DNA from 2 places in the Lysinibacillus sp. AR18-8 genome. Region 1 is predicted to be linked to the other one. Evidence: a T-box and tRNA genes for the amino acid it is inferred to sense, from the RefSeq annotation. Region 1 holds a T-box; the other holds one or more tRNA genes.

Region 1 (19,429 bases):
ACTAGAGGATATCAAACAAATCATCACAAATGCAATGGGTCCTATTGTGAAAAAAGAAGAGTCACTCGAGGCAGTTGCCCTTTCTTAATCGACGGTTTCCTATAAGCCTATACAAAGGATGGAGAAAACAAATGTTTTCTCCACTTTTTTATGGACTCGATACACACACATTGTCTATCACGGGAACTCTCGCTATACTTCTCTTAAAAAGAATAGGAGAAAATAATATGCGTTTAATTTCAATTTGTCCTAGCAATACAGAATTAGTCGCCTATTTAGGGCTGACAGACCAGCTCGTTGGAGTTGATGATTATTCTGATTGGCCATCATCGGTTAAAGATCTACCACAGCTTGGGCCTGATTTATCAATTAACATGGATGCATTAGAGGCATTACAGCCTGATCTTGTTCTGGCTTCCTTGAGTGTACCTGGTATGGAAAAAAACATTGAGGCACTAAAAGAAAGAAATATCCCTCATATTATTTTTAATGCAAACTCATTAGAAGAAATTGCGCAAGATCTTCTGACACTCGGGAAAGCTTGTCAAGTGGAGGAACAAGCAAAGACAATTGCTGAAGAGTACATGCATTCCATCGAAAAAATGTATTCCATTGCACAAACAATTCCGAAGAAACCTACCCTGTATTGGGAATGGTGGCCGAACCCTATTTTCACTCCTGGGAAAATAAATTGGCTAACAGAAATTAGCGCTCTTGCTGGTGGCATTAATCTATTTCAAGATGTTGAGCTTGCTAGTGTTCAAACAGATTGGATAGATGTTGTTAAACGCCAGCCTGACTATATCATGATGGCTTGGGTTGGTGTCGCATTTGAGCGTATCCAACCTGCTAATTTATTAAAACGTCCATATGCCAAAGAGTTACATGCCATTCAATCGGAACAGCTCCATGTAATGGAAGAATGGCTGTATTGTCGCCCTTCTCCACGACTTATTGAAGGTGCTATAAAGCTTGGAAAAATACTGCATCCTAAAGAATATGAACAAATAAAACCTCCAAGTTTCTTATGATGAAAAAACCACATCCAGCGTTTTTTGGGATGTGGTTTTGCAAATAGAAATTAGATAAATTTCACCATATGATATTTTTTCTTACCTCGACGGACAATGCTAAATGCATCCTCTAAACGATCCTTCGCATCGACTACATATTCTAAATCTGTTACCTTTTCACCGTTTACACTAATAGCACCATTTGATACATCCTCACGTGCTTGACGTTTTGAAGAGGAAATGCCGGCCTCCACAAGTAGGTCCACAATGTTTTTATCCTCTTTAGCCATTTCAATAGAAGGAACGTCTTTAAAAGCGTCCTTCATTTCTTCGGCTGAAAGTGCTTTTAGATCTCCTGAGAATAAAGCAGCTGTAATACGGATGGCTTGCTCTAATGCCTCTTGACCATGTATTAAACGAGTCATTTCTTCAGCTAGCGCCTTTTGTGCCTTACGTAAATGTGGCTCCTCCTCTACAGATACGGCTAAAGCTTCAATTTCTTCACGAGATAGGAACGTGAAGATTTTTAAGTATTTTATGACATCTGCATCAGCTGCATTGATCCAGAATTGGTAGAATTCATATGGAGATGTTTTCTTACTATCTAGCCAAACAGCACCACCTGCGGTTTTACCAAACTTTGTACCATCTGCCTTTGTTACTAATGGAATCGTAATTCCAAAGGCTTTCGTTTCTTCCTCGTGTGCTTTACGAATAACCTCTAACCCTGTTGTAATATTACCCCATTGGTCAGAGCCACCTACTTGAATACGGCAATTGTAGTGATTGTATAAATGATTGTAATCAATACCTTGAATTAACGTATAGGCAAACTCTGTAAACGAGATTCCTGTGTCAAGACGAGAAGCAATCGTATCTTTTGCTAACATATAGTTTACGTTAATTAGTTTCCCGTAATCACGTAAAAATTCAATTGTGTTGATATTACCAATCCAGTCACGATTGTTCACAAGCTGAGCACCATTGCCATCTTCCGCAAATTCGAAAATACGTTCTAATTGACTACGGATTCCTTGAACGTTTTTATCGATTTGCTCTACTGTTTGTAATTGGCGCTCTTCTGAACGGCCAGATGGGTCACCGATCATCCCTGTCGCACCACCAACAAGTAAAATTGGACGGTGACCCGCTTTTTGGAATCGACGAAGCGTTAACAATGGAACAATATGTCCAATATGCATGGAGTCAGCTGTTGGATCTACCCCACAGTATAAAGATACAGATTGTTCATCTAATAATTTTGCCATGCCTTCCGCATCTGTTTGTTGGTATAGCAAACCACGCCATTCTAAATCTTGTAATAATTCGTTTGTCATGTTCATTCCTCCTAAAATGGTTAAATTCATTACGTGCATGGACATGTTTAAATAAAAAAAGTCCCTACACGCAAACAATTGCATGCAGGGACGTTAAGTTGCAAACTAACGCGGTACCACCCAGCTTGAAGATGTCATCCACCTTCCACTTCATTCAGCCGCCTTTATCGCAGGCGCGCACGTCTAAGCTCCAAGCACGTAATTCGTCTCTACAATATGACCAGTTTTCACCAACCACTGGCTCTCTAAACAGGGAATATAGACACTACTGCAAGCTCTTCATCACCAGAAAACTATAAACATAATTTTATACGATTCTTTTTCAAAGTCAATAACTATGTTCGTGCTAAAACAATATGTGCTATAATAGACAAGATTTTAGGAGGTCGATACATTGAAAGATTGGATTGAAAAAATCAATGCAAAGATCGATGAATTACTTGAACAAAAATGGATGAAGAAATTACGTATTTCAGGTAGTGTTACCTGGAACTTATTTTTACTATTTTTAGTCTTTGCATTGGTTGGCACTGTATTTGTCGGTTCAGTTGGAGCTGGTTATTTTGCTTCTCTTGTAAAAGAAGAACCGTTACGCTCAAAACAAGAGTTAAGGGATCAAATTTTTAGCTATGAAGAAACCAGTGAGATTTATTTTGCCAACGATATTTATATTGGGAAATTAAGGACAGATTTAGATCGACGTGAAACTTCGCTTAGCAATGTTGCACCAGAGGTCGTGAATGCTGTTCTGGCAACAGAAGATGAATATTTCCGAGAGCATAACGGAATTGTTCCTAAAGCAGTTATTCGTGGGTTATTACAAGATGTCACAAACTCTGCAACGCAGACAGGTGGTTCTACACTTACCCAGCAGCTTATTAAAAACCAAGTACTAACTAATGAAGTATCATACGAGCGTAAAGCTAAGGAAATTTTACTAGCGATGCGTTTAGAACATTTTATGACGAAGGAAGAAATATTAGAGGCTTATTTAAATATCATTCCCTATGGTCGTAACTCTTCAGGACGAAATATTGCAGGTGTTGAAACAGCTGCGGAAGGAATTTTTGGCGTAAAAGCAAAAGAATTGACTCTTCCTCAAGCTGCGTACATAGCTGGTATTCCACAGGCACCATTTGCTTATACACCATTTACAAATACAGGTGAACTGAAAAGTGAAGAAGCTTTGAAACCAGGTATTGATCGTATGAAAACAGTACTTTATCGTATGAAAGAAGCTGGTTATATTGATGATGCACAGTATAATGAAGCGTTAAACTATGATATTGCTGCCGATTTCCGTGGACCAGAAATGCGCGCGGAGGATCGTTATCCTTGGTTGACTTATGAGCTTGAAGCTCGTGCAAAAGATATTATTGCTGAAAAATTAGCAAAAGATGATGGGATTGACCCAGAGCGCTTAAAGTCAGAAAAAAAATTAAAGGATAAATATACGATTTTAGCAGATCGTGATGTTCGTTCAAAAGGCTATCGTATTTATTCAACCATTAATAAAGATATGTATGATGCGATGCAAAAAGCAGCAAAAGACTTCCAGTATTATGGTCATACGTATACTGGTAAAGGGAAAGATCCTGTTACTGGTGAAGAAATTGATATTGAGATGCCGGTACAAGTAGGTAGTATTTTAATAGAGAATACGACAGGTCGTATTTTAAGCTTTGTCGGTGGTCGAGACTTTAAAACCACTCAAGTAAACCATGCAACACAAGCTTATCGTTCTAACGGTTCTACAATGAAACCATTACTTGTTTATGGACCTGCCATTGAGTATGGAGTAATCGGTGCGGGTAGTCCATTAGTTGACGTGAAATTCTCAATCGGTTCTTGGAGTCCAAGTAACTATATTACGAGTGATGAGCGAGGTCTTATTCCAGCACGTGAAGCTTTAGCAGATTCTCAAAATATTTCAGCACTACGTTTATATAATGATATTATTAGTAGACGCCCTGCAGATTTGTTAGTAAAAATGGGATTCTCAAAATTACATCCAGATGATTTTACTAACCTAGCAACTGGGATCGGTGCTTTAAGCGAAGGAACTACTGTTGAAGAAAATACAAATGCATTCGCTACCTTTGCAAATGGTGGCCAATTCATTGACGCTTATATGATTGATCGAATTGAAGACCAAGAAGGAAATATTGTTTACCAACATGAAGTAGAACCTGTTCAAGTATTTAGCCCAGAAACATCTTATATCGTGACAGATATGCTACGTGATGTTCTCACTAAAGGAACAGGGACAATGGCACGAAATACATTAAAATTCTCTTCTGATTTCGCTGCAAAAACAGGGACTTCTCAAGAATATAAAGATGTTTGGTTAGTTGGTTATAACCCTAATGTATCTCTTGGTGTTTGGATGGGTTACGATCAACCTCGTACACTTTATGCATTTAACAACACCTATTTACAGCCAAGCGTTCGGGTGAATAAGCTATGGGGTACTTTAATGAATGCTGTTTACGATGCGGACCCTCAGCTAATTGACCCACCAACAAGTTTTAAGGCGCCTAAAAATGTTGTGACAGCGTCATTCTGTGGTATTTCCGGCATGGCCCCTTCTGCAGCTTGTGCTAGCGCAGGTCTTGTACGCTCAGATTTATTTAATGCGAAAGTATTTTTACCATCACAACCTGATGATAGCTTAGCCTCTTCAAGTGTTGTGACGATTAAAGGAAAAACTTATAATGCGTTGCCAAATACACCAGCAGAGTTTGTAAAAGCAGGTGGCGCAGGCATTAATCAAGACTTTATTAAACGAATGTTAGGTAGACTTGGCGGGAACCCTGCTAGTCTGTTACCAAAGAATTCTACATTGTCGAATTCATCTGTATCAGCAGTTGATTTCCCAGCGGATGGTAGCCCTCCAGGAGCTGTCTCAGCTTCAGTAAATGGCTCTACATTATCATGGTCAGAGTCATCGAATGATGTTGTTGGTTATCGTATCTACAACGTTACGAATGGCGGTAATACACTTGTAACGTCCGTACTAGAGTCAACACAAAACATTACGGTTGCTAGTGGACAAGCTTATGTAGTGGTCGCTGTAGATATTACAGGTTTAACATCACCACATTCCAATGTTGTGTCTACTGGCGGTAGTGAAAATGAACCTGACCCAGAGGAAAACGACCAAGAACCAATACCACCTACAACGCCACCTACTAATGGCAATGGTAATGGTAATGGTTCGGGTAGTAACGGCAATGGCTCCAATAATGGGAACGGGTCTGGTAATAACGGCAATGGCTCCAATAACGGGGATGGTTCTGGTAACAATGGCAATGGCTCCAATAACGGGGATGGCTCCGGAAGCAATGGCGATGGATCTGATAACCCCGGAGATGGCACAAACGGAGGAGACAATGGTAATACCACTACTCCAACTGAAACATCAAGGCGCTAATCCATTATGCCTTAGCAAAAGCATTTGTATTAGATAATCAATTAAACAGACTTACTGCATATTCCTTATGAATTGTAGTAAGTCTGTTTTTTTGTCATTATTAAGAGGACTACTATTTTGAAGGGGTGAAAATATATGAACATATTGATTTTAGGAGGCACACGTTTTTTTGGAAAAAAGCTAGTTGATCTTTGTATTCAAAATGGACATAATGTAACGATTTTAACACGTGGTCAAAGTGGCAATCCCTTTGGTACACATGTTAAGCAATTAGTAGTAAATCGTAATGATCGTGATGCTTTAGAACAGGCACTAGCCAATACAACATGGGACATTGTCTATGATAATATTTGCTATTCGCCCAACGAGGCACAAGCGATTTGCGAGATATTAAAAGGAAAAACGAAAAAGCTGGTCTTTACTTCTACTCTTTCAACATATGAGGTAGATGGTAAGATGAAAAAGGAAGAAGACTTTGATCCATACCAGTATCAAATTCGTATGGGACATCAAGAGGAATTTTCTTATGGAGAAGGAAAACGACAAGCGGAGGCAGTCTTATTCAAAGAAGCTTCATTCCCAGTCGTAGCTGTACGTTTTCCAATTGTGATGGGTGAAGATGATTATACTCGACGTTTACATTTCCACGTTGAACATATTTTACAGAATCAGCCGATTACTTTACCGAACATTGATGCAAAGATGAGTTATATTACAGATGAGGAAGCTGCTGAATTTTTATACTTTGCGGGCGTTACTCCTATTGAGGGACCATACAATGCTACCGCATCAGGGGCCATATCTCTCAAAGATCTAATTGCTCTAATTGAAGAAGCAAGTGGTCAGCGCGCAAAAATTTCCCTCATTGGTGGTGATGAGGAATCACAGTCTCCTTATGGGGTGCCTGCTGATTGGTATATGTCCAATGCAAAGGCTGAGAAGGCAGGATTTACGTTTAGTCAGCTTGAAGATTGGTTACCAAAATTAGTGACAACATTAGTAAAACAGCTACAATAGCATTTATAGCGCAAAGAATCTGCTCATATCTAGCAGATTCTTTGTTCATCCCTAATGTCTAGACATTTTTGCCGCTAATGCCTCACTTTCATTGCTGAACGAAAGTGTATTATCACGGTAATATGTTCTTTAAAATAGCTACTGCTTTGTCAATCTCTTCCTTCGTGACCGTTAATGGAGGCAAAAGACGAATAACTGTTGGCCCTGCCCCTACTAATAAAAGACCACTTTCTTCCGCTGCCGCGATATAAGGCGCAACTTCCGTGTCCCCACAGCCAATCCCTAACAAGAGACCCTGGCCTTGAACAGTATAGCTAGAAGATAAATGAGCCCTTAGTTGTGCCACAAAATAGGCAGATATTTCTCGTACCTGCTGTAAAAAATCTGGCTCAAACACATGATTTAAAACAGCTTGTGCCACATTCATCGCAAGAGGGTTTCCACCGAATGTTGTACCATGTGTTCCTGGACTAAATGTAGCATGAAGCTCAGCAGTTCCGAGCATTGCACCAACAGGGAAACCACCACCTAAGCCTTTTGCCAAAGTTACGATATGTGGCTTTAATACCGTTTGTTCAAATGCATAGCGTGTTCCTGTTCTTCCAATGCCCGTTTGCACTTCATCAACAATTAGTAGTACACCTTGCTCCTCACAGACTTTTGCAATAGCTGCGGCAAATTCTGCTGATACACTATTGACGCCACCCTCTCCCTGAATCATTTCTAGCATTATAGCTGCAACTGAATCATCAATGGTTGCTTCAAGTGTAGCAGCATCATTAAATGGCAAAATCGAAAATTTTTCTACGAGTGGTCCAAAGCCATTATGTACTTTGCCTTGACCTGTTGCAGACATTGCTCCAAAGGTACGACCGTGGAATGATTTTTCAAATGTAATAATATGATGTTTGCCTGTATGCTTACGAGCTAATTTAATGGCCGCTTCATTAGCCTCAGCCCCGCTATTACAAAAAAAGGCATGTGAAAAGTGTGTATTAGCAATTAATTTTTCTGCCACCTTTTCCTGACCTGGTATTTCAAAAAGATTTGAAATATGCCATAGCTTTTCGCTTTGCTCTTGAAGTGCCTGTACAACGGCTGGATGGGCATGACCAAGACTCACCACAGCAATGCCACTAGTAAAATCCAAGTATTGCTTCCCTGTTGAATCCTCAACAATTGTCCCCTGACCTTTGACAATTTGTGCACGACGCTTGCCGTAATTCTCAAATAAAACACTCATGTTATCATCTCCACTATCATTTAAAATAGTTTCTTTCAACAACTATACTTCTCAAGCTATCCTATTTAGAACACTAGGAAGAAAGAAGTTCACTTGTGGCTACAATTGTTGTACCAATTAAAGTTGCGCCTACGATTTGTACAGAAGGAATCCCTGCCCGTAAACAGTCAATCGCTCCTTGCACTTTTGGAATCATTCCACCGTAAATATGGCCCTGCTCTGTCCATTGATCTATAAGGCTAGGTGTAGCTATTGCTTGATATTCATCTTCAATACGGATACCACTCACATCTGTCACGAGTAGTAAGCTATCTGCTCCGATGGCTAAAGCAATTTCACTTGCTACCGTATCGCCATTAATATTAAGAGCCTGACCTGCTTCGGTCGTACCTACGCAGGCAATAACAGGTACAATCCCTACACCCATTAAAGCTTCCAATAAGGATGTATTGATATTTTTAATAGCTCCTACATACCCGTAAGTCTCTTGATCTAAAAAGTCTACGACTATCAACTGATTATCAAAGCCATTTAATCCGATGGCTGCTATACCAGCTGTTGTTAACTCATGAACTAATGCAGTGTTTACTTGCCCTATTAGGGTCGATTGGACAACTTTAATTGCAGCCTCGTTCGTGACACGTATTCCATTTAATGTATGTGATTGTAGGCCTTGAGCAGCTAGTTCTCGATTTATGGCTGGCCCACCCCCGTGGGTAATAATAAGCTCTACCCCACTCTCTTGTAATCTTTTAAAATTATCAAAGAAAGCCTCATTTAAACCTTCCAGTGTACTGCCCCCAAGCTTAATGACCACACGTTTATGAGCGGTATGATGCATTGATTTGGACATAGTCATATGTTAAGTCACATCCCCAAGCATGCCCCTTACCATCACCCACACCAAGGGACACATAGATTTTTACTTCATGCATTTTTAATATTTGAATTAACTCGTCCTCAGAAAAGGGAATTGGTTCACCGTTTTCTACCATAGTAGCACCACCGATTTGGATAGTAATTTTATCTGGATCAACTGTTGCGCCACTATACCCTACTGCTGCAATAATACGCCCCCAGTTGGCATCACAGCCGAAAACTGCAGTCTTTACAAGTGGTGAACCAACGACTGTTTTTGCAATTTTACGTGCCTCCTCGTCTGAAATTGCACCAACAACTTCCACTTCGATAAGCTTCGTTGCTCCTTCACCATCTTTGGCAATCATTTTTGCTAAATCTTCCGCTACTGTTTGCAAAGTGTTAAAGAAATTTTGCCAATCTGGATGCTCTGGAGTTAAAGAATTATTCCCTGCCAAGCCATTAGCCAATATTACCACTGTGTCATTAGTGGATGTATCCCCGTCAACTGTAATAGCGTTAAATGTTAAATTAGTAATAGTCGATAAAGCTGCTTGTAACACATCAGATTCAATGTTGGCATCTGTTGTAATAAAGCCTAGCATTGTTGCCATATTAGGTTCGATCATACCTGAACCTTTTGCTACACCAGCAATGATAACTTCCTTGCCATCCACAGTTGTACTATAGCTTGTGTTTTTCATGACGGTATCTGTTGTCAAAATAGCCTGCGCAAAGTCAATCGCACTTTCTAAATTGTCCTTTGGCTCTAACTGAAGAATACCATTTGCTACTGGCTCTAATTTCATCATTTCTCCAATAACACCTGTCGAGCAAACTCCCACCAAATTTGGTGCAATCCCTAATTTTTCAGCAGCTAGCGCTTGCATTGTTTGGGCATCTTTTACACCTTGTTTACCTGTACAAGCATTCGCATTGCCTGAATTGACGATCATCGCTTGCATTTTCTTAGTTGCATAAACAACTTCCTTCGTGACTTTTAATGGTGCTGCTTGCACAGCATTTGTAGTAAAAACACCCGCAACACTTGCTGGGACTTCACTTACTAAAAGGGCTAAATCCTTTTTCTTATGTTTTAAACCACAGTGTAATCCGGCTGCCTTAAAGCCTTTTGGTGAAACAATATTTTTACTTGATAATTTTTTCATTACATTCGTTGAAGTGGTAACTGTCATCCGAAATTCCTCCTTAGATTAATAAATAAGAGAAGCATACAGTTGCCTGCATGCTGTTAAATAAAGAACGGTACAACATCTAGCCCTGTCGTTTGTGGTAAGTCAAATTGCACATTCATATTTTGGATAGCTTGCCCTGCTGCTCCTTTGACAAGGTTATCAATTACACTAACAATTGTGGCGCGATTTGTACGGGAATCTACTTTCACTAGAATGTCACAATAATTTGATCCCTTGACACGATTTGTCCCTAAACTAGATGCATCCGTAACGATTCGAACAAATGGATGATTCTCATAGGTTGCCTGTAAGCAAGTGAACAATTTCGACTCTGTAATTCCCTGCATTACTGGTGCATAGGATGTCGCCAAAATTCCCCTGGTCATTGGAACCAGATGCGTATTAAAAGTAACCTTTGTATCTGCTTGAGCAAACATGGAAAGTGCCTGTTCAATTTCGGGAATATGTTGATGTGTATTTACTTTATAGATTGAAAAATTCTCATTTGTCTCACTAAAATGGGTAGTTTGTGAGGGCTTATTGCCTGCTCCTGAAATACCACTCTTTGCATCAATAACTAGAAAACTAGGATCAATTAAACGTTCTTTTACAAGTGGTAGTAAGGATAATAAAACTGCTGTTGGGTAGCAACCCGGATTAGCAACAAGTGTTGCTTGACGTATAAGCTCTTCATTCCATTCTGTTAAACCATATACACTTTGTTGAACACTATGGAACGGTGCAGCTTTTTTGCCATACCAGGTTTCATAGCTTGCTAGATCTTTTAACCGAAAATCACCAGATAAATCGATTAGCTTTGGTCCTTTCCCAACCAAAGGCGGTAATAGCTCACTTGTCACCCCAGATGGTGTACTCGTAAAAATAACATCGAATTTTTCTAAAGTGTCATACGCAATCTTTTGTAACGGTGTATCAGCTATCCTAACAAGATGGCCAAATTTAGAAGAAAATTGGACACCCTCTTCCGAAGAAGTAAATAAATCAATTCGTTCCACAGCTGGATGATTATGTAAAAATCGAATAAGTTCTAGACCGCCATATCCAGTTGCTCCAACAATACCTACTTTCACTGCACTCACCTCTGAAATAAGTTAAAAATAGTATACGTCTGCATATTTATTAAGTCAACTGAATTTTTATTTAATTCATTGTTTTTTTGAAATAGATAATATTTCACCTACTCTCACCTCTATACTATTGTAAATCCAGAAAAAAGAAGGCAAGAATCCTTTCGCCCATCGAATGAATCCTTACCTTCTTTTTATGCACATGTTGTATAAATATCAATTGATGTTTTAGATAATTAATTAATCTTCCATGGTTGATAAATCACCAGTCGGTAAATTTAATTCCCAAGCTTTCAAAACGCGACGCATAATTTTACCACTACGTGTTTTTGGCAATTTATCTTTAAATTCTATTTCACGTGGTGCTGCATGTGCAGATAAACCTTTTTTAACAAAATCACGTATATCTTCAATTAATGCATCAGAAGGTTCTACCCCTTCTCGTAAGGATACAAAGGCTTTAATGATCTCACCTCGCACCGGATCTGGTTTCCCGATAACACCCGCTTCAATTACATCTGGATGCTCAAGTAGCTTACTTTCTACTTCAAAAGGTCCTACACGTTCACCAGCCGTCATAATGACATCATCCACACGCCCCTGGAACCAGAAGTAACCTTCATCATCCATATAGGCTGAATCTCCAGACACGTACCATTCTCCCTTTAGGAAATAAGATTCATAGCGCTCTGGATTGCCCCAAATTTGGCGCATCATGGCAGGCCAACCACGACGAATAGCTAGATTCCCCATTGTAAATGGTGGAACCTCATTGCCTGCATCATCTACAATCGTCGCATGAATACCAGGAAGAGGTTTCCCCATTGAACCTGGCTTAATATCCATCGATGGATAATTACAAATCATATGCGCTCCCGTCTCTGTCATCCACCATGTATCATGTATACGATGACCTAGTTCCTCTACTCCCCAGCGAATAACTTCTGGATTCAAAGGCTCACCAACAGACAGCACATGGCGTAAAGATGTTAGATCATAGCTTTCAAGCAAGCCACTACCTGCACCCATCAGCATTCGGAACGCTGTTGGTGCACTATACCACACTGTCACACTATAATCTTCAATAGCCTGATACCATGCTTGTGGTGAAAATCTTCCTCCGACGATTAGCATTGTTATACCGTTTAACCACGGACCAAAAATGCCATAGGCTGTTCCTGTAACCCATCCAGGATCAGCTGTACACCAATAAATATCATCTTCACGTAAATCAAGTACCCATTGTGTCGATTGATATTGCTGAATCATAGCATTATGGACATGCAATACACCCTTTGGAGCACCTGTTGATCCAGAGGTATAGTGAAGAATCATCCCATCTTCTCTGTCTACCCACTCTATATCAAAATGAGCTGAAGCTTCTTTTAAATGTTTAGTAAAGTCTAGTATTTGAGCTGTTTCCTCAACGCCCTCCCCTACTAAAAAGATATGCTCCAATTTAGGTAATTTAGCTAAAGGTACACGTTCAAGTAAAGCAGGTGTCGTGACTAATACTTTCGCCTCACTATCAGCAAGTCGATCATACACAGCACCTTCCATAAAAGCTTCAAACAATGGTCCAACAATAACCCCCATTTTCAACGCACCTAATAATGAAAAATAAAGCTCAGGTGAACGAGGCATAAAAATAAATAAACGATCACCTTTCTGCAGATTAGTAGTCGCTTTAAAAACATTTGCTGCTTTGTTTGTTAACCTTTTCATTTCATTAAATGAATATGCCTCTTTCCGTTTACCATCATTAAAATACAATGCCACCTTATTTTTGCGATGTGTTTCTGTATGGCGATCAATAGCCTCATATGCCATATTCACTAAACCTGTTTCGCTCCAACTAAATGCCTTTTCCGTATCTGCCCAATTATGAGATTCTGCCACTTCTTCATAATTCGTTAAAAGGTGTTGACCAGGTAAAGCCATTAACTTCTCCTTCATTTTCATCCCCATGAAAATACCCCTTTCTTTGCTTTTGTTTTTGACTAAATTTCAACAATCCCCCCTGTTGAAATTCAGAGAATTTTCCAAAAGCAAAATTGATATGTAGCAATTGTTATATAACAGTTATCCATAGTATTAATGTTCGAATCCCTAATAGCACTACTTTTATCTGTTAAATAACAGAAGCAATATAATCTTATTTTACACGAATTCAGATAGATTGTCTCAATATTTTTATTTTTCCAAAAATACAGGTATATTTTGCAAAAATAAGCGTTTTTACGCAAGAAATCAGCTATAATGGAATTATTAAACTCAGGTGGTGTAATTATGGAACATAAAAAAACTTTTTTTTCTGTCACAAAGGAAACAAAGCATGGTACTGTGTATGTGGAAGGACCTGTGCCTCCAGAAAAATTAGCTACATATTCATTCCATGAAGGCTTGGTTGCCTTCAGACCTCCAAAACAGCAACAGCAGGCCATTATAGAAATTGCTGGACTACCCGAAGGCCGTATTATTATTATTCGAAACGAAGATATTATTGTAGGCTATGTTACCTATCTTTACCCTGATCCACTTGAACGATGGGCAGAAGATCGTATCGATGACATGATTGAATTAGGTGCCATTGAAGTCATTCCAGACTACCGTGGTACTGGTGCTGGGAAGGCACTACTAGCCGTTTCATTTATGGGGGATGAAATGGAAGATTATCTTGTGATTACTACCGAGTACTATTGGCATTGGGATTTAAAGGGAACTGGTTTAAATGTTTGGGATTACCGCAAAATGATGGAGAAAATGATGAGCTCTGCTGGTTTCGAATATTTTGCAACAGATGATCCTGAAATTACATCACATCCAGCCAATTGCCTGATGGCGCGCGAAGGAAAACGGGTGCCTCCTGAGACAATGGAAAGATTTGATAGACTTCGTTTTAGAAATCGTTTCATGTATTAAAACTAATACAAAGGGGATGCATATATGATTGTAGAAGAAATTATGAATGATAAGCCTTATACATTAGCTCCTACCAATACAGTGCAGGAGGCACTAAAGTTAATGCGTGAAAAGAAAGTTCGTCATTTACCAGTTGTAGATGATGAACACCACGTTTTAGGTGTAATTACTGAACGAGATATTAAAGAGGTCTTGCCCTCATCTTTGCAGGATGAACCAAACTCTCCTATTTTTAATGCAAAAGTAGAGGATATTATGGTGAAAGACCCCCTTATAGGTCATCCATTAGATTTTGTTGAAGAGGTGGCACTTACGTTTTACGAATCAAAAATAGGCTGTTTACCTATTGTCTCTGGTGGAAAATTGGTAGGCATTGTTACGACAACAGATTTACTCTATACATATATAGAGCTGACTGGTGCTACAGAGCCTGGGTCAAAAATCGAGATTCGGGTATCCGATACCCCGGGAGTTTTATTTGAAATTACAAAAATATTTCATCAACATCATGCCAATGTCCAAAGCGTCTTAGTTTATCCTGACTCTGAAAATACACAAAACAAAATTTTAAGCGTCCGAGTAAAAACACTAAATCCTTTAGCAATGATTGAAGATCTACGCAAAGAGGGCTTTGATGTCCTATGGCCAAATTTACCGGGTGTTTCGCTATAATGAAAAAGGCCGTATTCGTATACTCGCCAGAACAACTCGGATATAAATTTTCAGATACACATCCTTTCAATCATAAACGCTTGACGCTAACTATGGATCTACTAAAAAATATTAATGCACTCGATGATGTAGATATTGTACCAGCACGTGTTGCAACGGAAGAAGAGCTATTGCTTGCACATGATTCAAAATATATAGATATTGTAAAAAAAGCAGGACATGGTGAATTATCAGAAGCACAATGTGAAAGCTATGGGATTGGCACTGAAGATACCCCTATTTTTGAAAATATGCATGAAGCAAGTGCACAGCTAGTTGGTGGAACTTTAACCGCTGTTGATTATGTAATGGAAGGAAAAGCCGAACACGCCCTTAACCTTGGAGGAGGACTCCATCATGGTTTCCGTGGTCGTGCATCAGGTTTTTGTATTTACAATGATAGCACAGTGGCTATTCGTTACTTGCAGGAAAAGTACAACGCTCGTGTACTTTATGTAGATACAGATGCTCATCATGGGGATGGTGTCCAATGGAGCTTTTATGAGGATCCTAATGTTTGTACACTGTCCATACATGAAACTGGTCGTTATCTATTCCCTGGAACCGGAAATATTACTGAGCGCGGCAATGGGCAAGGCTATGGAACCTCCTTTAATTTTCCAATGGATGCGTTTACTGAGGATGAAAGTTTCCTAGAGATCTATGAACAGTCAATGCGAGAGATTTTTGAATTTTTCAAGCCAGATGTTGTATTAACACAAAATGGGGCAGATGCACATTATTTTGATCCATTAACACATTTACATGGAACAATGAATATTTATCGCGAAATTCCTAAGCTAGCTCATCAATTAGCACATGAGTATTGTGATGGTCGATGGATTGCAGTGGGGGGCGGTGGCTACGATATTTGGCGAGTGGTGCCCCGTGCCTGGTCCATGTTATGGTTGGAAATGACTGACCAAGCGTTACCAATGGGGCCACTCCCTCAAGCATGGCTGGATCGCTGGCAACCAGAAGCACCTGTTCCTTTTATTCCAACATGGGAGGATCCGATTCCTTTATATGAGCCAATTCCTCGTAAAGCGGAAATAGAGGAAAAGAATGCTCAAATGTTAGCCAAATCGCTACATATTATTCGGAATGAAAGACGGGATTAATTTCTTGGCCTCACGATATTCGTGGGGCTTTTTAAATTAGATGAATGCTTTTGGTGGTATATCCATCAATTCTTTTGTTCTATCCCTCACTTTTGAAACGCTATCCTCTATTTTTGACGTTCCATCCAGCAAATAAAAACACGCAAATCCTTCATAAGCGATTTACGTGTTAGTATCATTATTTACTTTTGACAGATTGTCGATGCTCAATACGGTGTGGTAAAATAACCGCTTCGTCCTCGACAGTTTCCTTGCTCATTAATTTTGTCAGCAGGCGCATTGCAACAGCTCCAATATCGTAAAGCGGTAGCGCGACACTTGTTAACTGTGGGCGAACCATTCGTGCTAACTTTGAGTTCTCAAAGCTGATAACTTCAATATCTTCTGGAACATTTTTGCCCGCATCTTGTGCGCCATGAATTAAACCGATGGCCAATTCATCACTTCCTGCAAAATAAGCTGTTGGTGGCTGTTCAAGAGCAGATAAAATCTCCCAAGCCTCTAAGCCCATATCATAGCTGGACTCTTCTGCAGCAATTAATGCTTCATCTATTGGTAAACCAGCATCCTGCAATGCTTTCTTATAGGCTGCTAGCTTGAATTTTCCGTTAATTGTATACGAAAGTGGGCCAGTTACAAAACCAATCCGTGTATGGCCATTTTGAATAAGTAATGAAATAGCTTCATAAGCCGCCTGGAAATAATCGATATTCACAGTTGCAATTGTTTGGGATTCATCCACAGAGCCTGCAAGTACAATTGGTACTGGCGAATGATCCATCGTTTGCTGCATCTTTTCTGTAACCTCATCACTCATCATGACAATACCATCAACCTGTTTTCCAAGCATTGTATCCAGTAGCTGTAACTCTTTATCTTCATGTTGATCTGAGTTGGCTAAAATAATATTGTAACGATACATTGTGGCAATATCCTCTACACCACGAGCCAGCTCCGCATAAACATTGTTTGCAATATCTGGGATAATCACGCCAACTGTTGTTGTTTTCTTACTTGCTAAACCTCGCGCTACTGCGTTTGGACGGTATTCTAATCGTTCAATTACTTCTAGTACTTTTTTTCGTGTTGCTGGTTTTACGTTTTGATTACCATTGACTACACGAGAGACCGTTGCCATGGAAACATTTGCTTCTCTTGCAACATCATAAATTGTAACAGTCATCGTACGTGCCTCCCTTTTTTCCTATTATAGCCTTATCATACGATAATTTTCATATTATTTTCAAGAAGAACTACGTAAAAACCAAGTACTAATAGTCCTATTCTAGACATTATTTTGTCACGATATAATAAACACCGCCTGCCGAAGTAAGCAAGCGGTGTTCGCTGTTAACAATTAAGCATGAATTTCATGGTTTTTCATGAATTTTTGTAGCGTTTCATAGAATGCGTCAAATGTTGGGATGTCCATTTGTTGTTGTGAGTCAGACAATGCCACAGATGGATCTGGATGCACCTCTGCCATGACGCCATCAGCACCAATTGCAATAGCTGCTTTTGCACAAGGTAATAATAAATCACGACGCCCTGTTGAATGTGTAACATCTACGAATACTGGCAAATGCGTTTCTTGTTTTAAAACTGGTACGGCTGAAATATCTAATGTATTACGAGTTGCTTTTTCATAAGTACGAATACCACGTTCACAAAGGATAATGTTTTCATTTCCTTTAGACATAATGTATTCTGCAGCATGAATGAATTCATCAATTGTTGCAGCTAAACCTCGTTTTAATAAGACAGGTTTATTTGTTGCACCTGCTGCTTTTAATAATTCAAAGTTCTGCATATTACGTGCACCAATTTGGATGACATCAATATAATCCAATGCTTCCTCTAAATGACCTGGTGTCACGATTTCTGTAATAACACCTAAACCATATTCCTCGGACACACGTTTTAAGATTTTCAGACCTTCTAATCCAAGACCTTGGAAGTCATAAGGAGAAGTACGTGGCTTATAAGCACCACCACGAATTAACTTTTCGCCTTTTGCTTTAATAGAAGCAGCAACTGCTGCTACTTGCTCATAAGACTCAACCGCACAAGGACCGAATACGAAAGATGGTTTTCCTTGCCCAATTAATTCACCATTGATATTAATAATTGTATCTTCTGACTTCTTCTTACGAGATACAAGCAACTCTTTCTTTTTATCAGCTTCAAGTTGTTTTAAAGCTGTTTTAAAGATTTGCTTAAATATATAATCAACCGTCATTTGGTTTAATGGACCTTGATTGTGTTCTTTAATAAGATCAAGCATGTGTCTTTCACGCAGCGGATCATAGCGATTCACACCTTGTTTTTCTTTAATTTTACCGATTTCATCAACTACAGCTGCACGTTCATTAATTAGACGAAGAATTTCTAAGTTTAAACCGTCTATTTGACTACGTAAGCTTTCTAAATCTTTTTGGCTCATGCTTTCTTGCTCCTCTCCTCATGACAGACACTTTCAGAACTCTGAAATGTATGTTACATTTTTAGATAATAGCATTATTATAATCAATGTTGTTCAGAATGTCACGCATTTTTAATTTAGCGCTTCAACTCGCTAAATTATTTTCGAGTATGACGCGAAAGGAAGCGATTACATTGAGTTCTAAACTATTCGCACTTGATATTGGCACTCGCTCAGTGGTCGGGATTATTCTCCAAGAAGAAAATGATCATTTTCATGTGGAAGATATTTTAGTAAAAGAGCATAAAGAACGTGCCATGGTAGATGGACAAATACATAATGTCATGTATGTGGCAGAATTAATTAATGAAATAAAACGTGAACTTGAAGAGAAACATGGGCCTCTCACAAAGGTAAGTGTCGCTGCAGCAGGTCGATCTTTGAAAACTGAACAAGCTAGTGTGACCATCAATATTCGTAATCGACCAATTTTTACTGAAGAAGATATTAGTCGCTTGGAACTTCAGGCTGTTCAACAAGCACAGCAGCAACTCTTGCAACAAAAAGAGGATACAAAAATTAGCCACTATTATTGTGTAGGTTACTCAGTCCTGTATTATCGCTTGGATGGCGAGGAGATCGGAAGCTTGTTGGATCAACAAGGGGATGAAGCCCAAATCGAAGTGATAGCAACGTTTCTACCTCGTGTAGTTGTGGAATCATTGATTGCCGCTCTTAAACGAGCTGATTTAGAGATGGAAGCATTGACGTTAGAACCGATTGCTGCCATTAATGTGCTGATTCCTCCAACGATGCGTCGCCTAAATGTGGCACTTGTTGATATAGGGGCAGGTACATCAGATATTGCCATTACGGATAAAAGTACAGTTGTAGCTTACGGCATGGTCCCTACAGCTGGCGATGAAATAACTGAAGCTTTAAGCGACCACTATTTGCTAGACTTCCCTGTAGCTGAACAGGCTAAACGTCAGCTACAAACCTCTGAAGAGATATTGATTCAAGATATTCTAGGCTTTGATCAGTTCTATCCAAAGGAAGAGGTTTTTT
Region 2 (6,553 bases), on a different contig from region 1:
AACTGTAGTAGCTCGCAGTTCGATACGGCGAATTTTCCCTGATGTCGTTTTTGGTAACTCATCAATAAAGACGATACTACGAGGGTATTTATAAGGGGCTGTTAACGCTTTTACATGCTCCTGTAGCTCCTTTGTTAACTCCTCTTCATTACATTCTTTGAAGCCTTCTCGTAAGATAACAAATGCCTTTACAATATGCCCCCTAATTTCATCTGGCGCAGCTACAACTGCACATTCTTGTACAGCTTCATGTTTGTTTAATGCATCTTCAACTTCAAATGGTCCGATCGTATAACCAGATGAAATAATAATGTCATCTCCACGACCTTCAAACCAGAAGTAACCGTCTTCATCACATTTTGCTTGATCACCTGTAATATACCAATCCCCACGAAATGCAGCTTGTGTGCGCTCTGGTTCTTTATAATATTCTTTAAATAAAGCTGGTGAAGATTTGTGAACAGCAATATCACCAACTTCTCCAACTGGCGCTTCATTCCCTTCATTGTCGATAATACGTACAATATTACCTGGAGTTGGAACACCCATAGATCCAGGACGTAATTCTGTGTTTTCGAGTGTACCAATTAATAATGTGTTTTCTGTTTGTCCATAGCCGTCACGTACTTTTAGTCCAAAATGATTCATAAATGTTTCGATAACTGGACGATTTAAAGGTTCACCAGCAGAAACGGCACTACGTAGAGATGATAGATTGTAGTCTTGTAAATTATCGATTTTCGCCATAATTCGGTATTCAGTCGGTGTACAACATAGAACATTAACTTTTTCATCCTGCATTAATTGAAGATAGGTTTTTGCATCGAATCCACCATGATAGACAAATGCAGTAGCACCGAGCATGATTGTGGATAAAAAAGGACTCCATATCCACTTTTGCCAACCAGGAGCAGCTGTTGCCCACACGAGGTCTCCTTCACGTACACAAAGCCATTTTGAAGCTGCAGTTCTAATATGTGCATATCCCCAGCCATGTGAATGAACAACGCCTTTAGGTTTACCAGTTGTACCAGATGTATAAGAAAGGAATGCCATGTCATCACGTGTAGTAGCTACGGCTGTAAATGTAGCTGGCTGGCTGCTTGCTAATTCATCTAAAGAAGTCCAATCTCCTTTCGCAGCACCGATCACTAGTTTATTTTTCAATGCGTCTACAGAAGAAGCAATTTGATCAACTTCACTAGTAAAAGCCTCATAAGCAATAACTGCACTAGCAGAAGAATGTTCCATCCGATATTCTAAATCGCTTGCACGTAGCATCTCTGAACATGAAATGGGTACGATACCAGCCTTTAAGCAGCCTAGAAAAACGAAATAGGCTTCTGGAAGTCGAGGAATAATAACTAATACACGATCACCTTTTTGAAGCCCCTTCTCCGTAAAAGCGTTTGCGTATTGATTCATTTTTTGGTTAAGCTCCACATAAGAAACTGTACGTCTCTCTTGTTGTGTATTTAACCAACGTATTGCTTGGCGATCACTATCTTGCGAAAATTTTTCTAATTCCTCTGTGATGTTATAAAATTCAGGTGCAATTAAATCATTTGATACCATCTTGAACATCCTCCCCCAGAAAATTTGATAGAAAATTCATAAAACTATTTTTATTTTAACAATTACAATAATATACAGCAAGAATATTTAGTACGTTAAATAGAAATATTAGAATTAATAGAGAACTATTATGCTTTCAGACGAATATAGGAGGATACTTCGACAAAAAATATAAAAATTTTCACAAAATGTGTTGCATTATTTATAATGCTTGCTATAATAATAAATGTACTTAAGAGGTTGTCTAAAACCAAAGTGAATAGCATTGTTCCGAAGTAGCTCAGTTGGTAGTAGCACCTGACTGTTAATCAGGTTGTCGCAGGTTCGAGTCCTGCCTTCGGAGCCATTTTTTTGTCCTTTTTTCAAATGCTATAATACATAAAAAAATTTGTGGAAAAGCATTGCAATTATTAATGAAAAATGTTATTATAATTCTTGTCTTGTTTGAGACATAATATTGGCCCCTTGGTCAAGTGGTTAAGACACCGCCCTTTCACGGCGGTAACACGGGTTCGAATCCCGTAGGGGTCACCATTTAAAACATAGGCTTTATAAAGAATATAAACTGTGATATAACACCTGTTTCTATGGAGGATTAGCTCAGCTGGGAGAGCATCTGCCTTACAAGCAGAGGGTCGGCGGTTCGAGCCCGTCATCCTCCACCATTCTTATTGTGTTATTTCGGAGGGGTAGCGAAGTGGCTAAACGCGGCGGACTGTAAATCCGCTCCTTAGGGTTCGGCGGTTCGAATCCGTCCCCCTCCACCAGTTTTATAAATGATTGGGGTATAGCCAAGCGGTAAGGCAACGGATTTTGATTCCGTCATGCCTAGGTTCGAATCCTAGTACCCCAGCCATTTTTTCTTTTATGAGCCATTAGCTCAGTTGGTAGAGCATCTGACTTTTAATCAGAGGGTCGAAGGTTCGAGTCCTTCATGGCTCACTTTTTTAGAATGAAAATTATTCAAAAGTGTTATATTAACTACAGATAACTAATCTCTTGCTGAAAACAGTAGGAGATTTTTTTATGTTATTTATAAATGAATAAATATACAACTTTTTGTCGAGTTGAGCCAAGTGGTATGTAGGCTTTACAATAATCTTATAACTTTTAGGGGGTATAAAAACATGAATAAACTTAATATTTCTATTATTGGAGTACCAACAGATTACGGACAAACACGCCGTGGGGTAGATATGGGACCAAGTGCTATTCGATATGCAGGTATTGTTGAACGTTTAGAGGCTATCGGACACGATGTACAGGATCAAGGGGATATTCGTGTTAGTCAAAAGCTTGCTGACGGAGCTGTGGATGAAAAATTACTAAATTTAGAGGAAGTTGTAGATGTTAGTACTGCATTAGCAAATAGTGTGCATGAAGTAGTGGAACAAAAGAAATTCCCACTCGTATTTGGTGGAGACCATAGCATTGCTATTGGAACATTAGCTGGATTAGGTGAGCATTACAAAAATCTCGGTGTTATCTGGTATGACGCTCATGCAGATTTAAATACACCTGAAACAACACCTTCAGGCAATATACATGGGATGCCGTTAGCTGTTAGTATTGGGCTAGGACATGAACGTTTAGTGCAAATTCGCAACTATGCTCCAAAAATTAAGCCAGAAAACGTGATTATTATTGGAGCTCGTTCAGTAGACCCAGGAGAACGTGAATTGATACGTCAACAAGGAATTAAAGTATATACAATGCATGAAATCGACCGACTTGGCATGACACGTGTGATGGAAGATGCACTTGCTTATTTAAAGGAACGAAATGTTGATGGCTTACATTTATCACTTGATTTAGACGGATTAGATCCACTTTATACGCCAGGTGTGGGTACACCAGTTCCAGGCGGAATTACGTACCGAGAAAGCCATTTAGCAATGGAAATGTTACAAGAATCAGGCATGGTAACTTCAGCAGAGTTTGTAGAGGTAAATCCTATATTAGATGAAAAGAATACAACAGCAAATGTGGCTGTTGCATTAATGGGATCTTTATTTGGCGAAACACTAGTTTAAAGAAAATTTGACAAAAAATTGCCTGTTGCCACATTGCATAAAAATCTTTTGCTATAATTGAATTAAAACGAAACTTTTCTTATTGGTGCTTCGTATAGTATAAGACAGTTGTAAAGGTGGAGAAGTCAACACAATGGATGCGTTAGTAAATAAGAGAATAAAACAAGTGCTTAAAGGCGATCAAAACGCATTTGCCGATATTGTGAGTCTCTATCAGCACAAACTGTACCAAGTATGCTATCGAATGTTAGGCAACAAACAAGAGTCTGAAGACATTGCTCAAGAGGCTTTTGTGCGAGCTTATATGAACTTGCATACATTTGATCAGAAAAGAAAGTTTTCAACGTGGCTTTATCGCATAGCGACAAACCTCTGCATTGACCGTATTCGAAAAAAGAAACCGGATTATTATTTAGATGCAGAAGTAGCTGGTACAGAAGGGCTTGATATGTATTCGCAAATCGCAGCAGATGACCAGCTACCAGAGGAGCAGTTAGAACAAATGGAGCTGCAAGATCGCATTCAATATGAAATTGGACGATTGCCGGATAAATACCGTTCGGTTATAGTATTGAAATATATAGAAGAGTTATCGTTACAAGAGATTAGCGAGATTTTAGATATGCCGCTTGGAACGGTGAAAACGAGGATTCACCGCGGACGTGAGGCATTACGTAAGCAATTAAACAATCTGTAGGAGGGGGAGCGTCATGAATACTTGTCCAGAGCATATTATAGACTATATGCATGATTATTTAGACGGTGACATTAGTCGTGAGCATGAGCAAGAGTTGAAACAACACTTGCATACATGTAATGATTGTAAACAGTTGATGCAAGAATTGAGTGAAACAATCGCCTTTGTGAAGAGTGCTTCCCACATTACAGCGCCTCCGAGTTTTGAAGCAGCAGTTATGGCTCGTTTACCAAAACCAAAAAGTCGAGTAGGTATACAAAAATGGATTCGCCGGCATCCGTTCCTTGTGGCAGCAGCAGTATTTTGCTTATTCATGAGTGCTACATTATTGGGTAGCTTCATGGATGACCAGCATTTCTCGGTGACCAAGCAACCTAATTTAGTTGTGGATGGTCAAACAGTGATTGTCCCTGAAGGAGAAGTGGTAAAAGGCGATATTGTTGTGAAAAATGGCGATTTGATTGTTGAAGGTGAAGTTGATGGCAACGTCACAGTAATCAACGGGCAATATATGGCATCTTCAGCGGTAGTTTCAGGGAGAATCGAAGAAATTGACGAAGTATTTGAATGGTTATGGTATACAATTAAAAATTCTGTTAAGACAGCCATGACATTTGAGGAAAAAGAAGAAACTAAATAACACTCTATACGTCCTAAAAAATAGTGCACGTGAGAGGCTGAAAGGTCTACTCTTCTGAGTAGACTTTTTATTTGAAAAAAGTTACATTTGATAAGAATGTGATATACTTGAATGTGTATGGATTCGTAATGAAAAGTGGGGGATGCCACGTGCAAATTATCGAACATTTCACGGATTTAACACCTGTGAATATTGTTATTAACTTCATTGATGTACTGCTCGTTTGGTACGTTGTTTATAAAGTCTTAACCCTCATTAAAGGTACGAAGGCTGTCCAATTACTTAAGGGAATATTCGTCATTATTATTGCACGAATTGCAACAGACCTTTTAGGGTTACAAACACTTGGCTGGATGCTACAACAAGTTATTGAGTTTGGTTTCCTAGCGATTATTATTATTTTCCAACCTGAAATCAGACGTGGTTTAGAACAAATTGGACGAGGAAAGCTATTCCAACGTTCATCAAGTCAAGAAGAAGAAGAACAAACAAGACTTATTGAGGCTATGAAGAAGTCTGTAAGTTATATGGCTAAACGTCGAATAGGTGCGTTAATTTCTATTGAAAAAGAAACAGGTCTTAATGAATATATTGAAACAGGTATAGGGCTAAATGCTGAAATTTCATCAGAATTACTGATTAATATCTTTATACCAAATACCCCGCTACATGATGGGGCTGTTATTATGCAAAAAGATAAAGTTACAGCAGCGGCTTGTTATTTACCTTTATCTGAAAGCCCATTTATTTCAAAAGAGTTAGGGACACGCCACCGTGCTGCTCTTGGCTTAAGTGAAGTTACAGATGCTATTACAATTGTTGTGTCAGAAGAAACAGGCGCAATTAGTATAACATTAAATGGTAATCTCCATCGAAATCTATCTCTAGAGGAGTTTGAAACATTATTAAGAAAAATGTGGTTCGGATCAGTACAAGAATCAAATGCATCCTCTAAGTTGACTTGGAGGGGGAAAAAGAATGGATAAAATGATGGATAGCCCTTGGGTACTTAGAATCATCGCGCTATTTTTAGCGTTTTTGCTTTTTTTCTCAGTGCGTACTGAGTTGTCACCTTTAAATAAAGCTACCTCAAATGAACAAACGGATGTTATTCGTGATGTTCCAGTGGATGTTTATTACGATAATGAGAATCTTATTGTGACAGGTTTACCTGAAACTGTGGATGTAACGATAGAAGGTCCCATGGCATTGGTTTTAAAAGCAAAGGGAGCTAAGGATTTTTCTATATTTGCGGATTTGAGCAATTTATTGCTGGGAGAGCATGATGTAAAACTGCAATACGAAAATATTTCAGAAAAGTTAAAGGTGACATTAGACCCTGCAACTGTTCATGTGAATATTGAGGAAAAGGTCACGCAGGAGTTCCGAGTGGACCCTGAAATGAACAAACGTTTAATCGAAGAAGGTTTTATCTTAAAAGAAATGACGGCCAACCCGCCAACTGTTTATGTAACAGGTGCAAAAAGTGCTATTGAAAGCATTAGTTATGTAAAAGCAACTGTTACAGGAGAGCAGGGCTTGAAGCAATCATTCACGCAGGAAGCAGCTGTAAAAGTATTAGATAGAGATTTAAATAAGTTAGACGTG

Evidence for each region. A T-box is a leader RNA that pairs with one kind of tRNA and senses whether it is charged. The one in region 1 lies ahead of tyrS (tyrosine--tRNA ligase), so its partner is inferred to be a tRNA-Tyr.
Region 2: it encodes a tRNA-Tyr, which carries the amino acid that the T-box ahead of tyrS (tyrosine--tRNA ligase) is inferred to sense. The anticodon was not compared.

Annotation. Positions count from the first base shown of each region.
Region 1 is NZ_MDGU01000014.1:126,031-145,459, forward strand. It holds gene BFM98_RS12660 (iron-containing alcohol dehydrogenase) at 1-88, shown strand, start outside; gene BFM98_RS12665 (cobalamin-binding protein) at 228-1,031, shown strand; gene tyrS (tyrosine--tRNA ligase) at 1,082-2,350, opposite strand; T-box leader at 2,434-2,642, opposite strand; gene BFM98_RS12675 (transglycosylase domain-containing protein) at 2,745-5,783, shown strand; gene BFM98_RS12680 (NAD-dependent epimerase/dehydratase family protein) at 5,919-6,800, shown strand; gene BFM98_RS12685 (acetylornithine transaminase) at 6,913-8,043, opposite strand; gene argB (acetylglutamate kinase) at 8,117-8,902, opposite strand; gene argJ (bifunctional glutamate N-acetyltransferase/amino-acid acetyltransferase ArgJ) at 8,865-10,097, opposite strand; gene argC (N-acetyl-gamma-glutamyl-phosphate reductase) at 10,154-11,188, opposite strand; gene acsA (acetate--CoA ligase) at 11,426-13,153, opposite strand; gene BFM98_RS12710 (GNAT family N-acetyltransferase) at 13,475-14,107, shown strand; gene BFM98_RS12715 (acetoin utilization AcuB family protein) at 14,132-14,779, shown strand; gene BFM98_RS12720 (acetoin utilization protein AcuC) at 14,779-15,939, shown strand; gene ccpA (catabolite control protein A) at 16,118-17,122, opposite strand; gene BFM98_RS12730 (bifunctional 3-deoxy-7-phosphoheptulonate synthase/chorismate mutase) at 17,297-18,382, opposite strand; gene pilM (pilus assembly protein PilM) at 18,556-19,429, shown strand, end outside.
Region 2 is NZ_MDGU01000023.1:391-6,943, forward strand. It holds gene mbcS (acyl-CoA synthetase MbcS) at 1-1,575, opposite strand, end outside; tRNA gene BFM98_RS16235 (tRNA-Asn) at 1,845-1,921, shown strand; tRNA gene BFM98_RS16240 (tRNA-Glu) at 2,035-2,109, shown strand; tRNA gene BFM98_RS16245 (tRNA-Val) at 2,165-2,240, shown strand; tRNA gene BFM98_RS16250 (tRNA-Tyr) at 2,259-2,342, shown strand; tRNA gene BFM98_RS16255 (tRNA-Gln) at 2,357-2,431, shown strand; tRNA gene BFM98_RS16260 (tRNA-Lys) at 2,445-2,517, shown strand; gene rocF (arginase) at 2,703-3,608, shown strand; gene sigW (RNA polymerase sigma factor SigW) at 3,742-4,305, shown strand; gene BFM98_RS16275 (anti-sigma factor family protein) at 4,319-4,945, shown strand; gene cdaA (diadenylate cyclase CdaA) at 5,095-5,931, shown strand; gene BFM98_RS16285 (CdaR family protein) at 5,924-6,553, shown strand, end outside.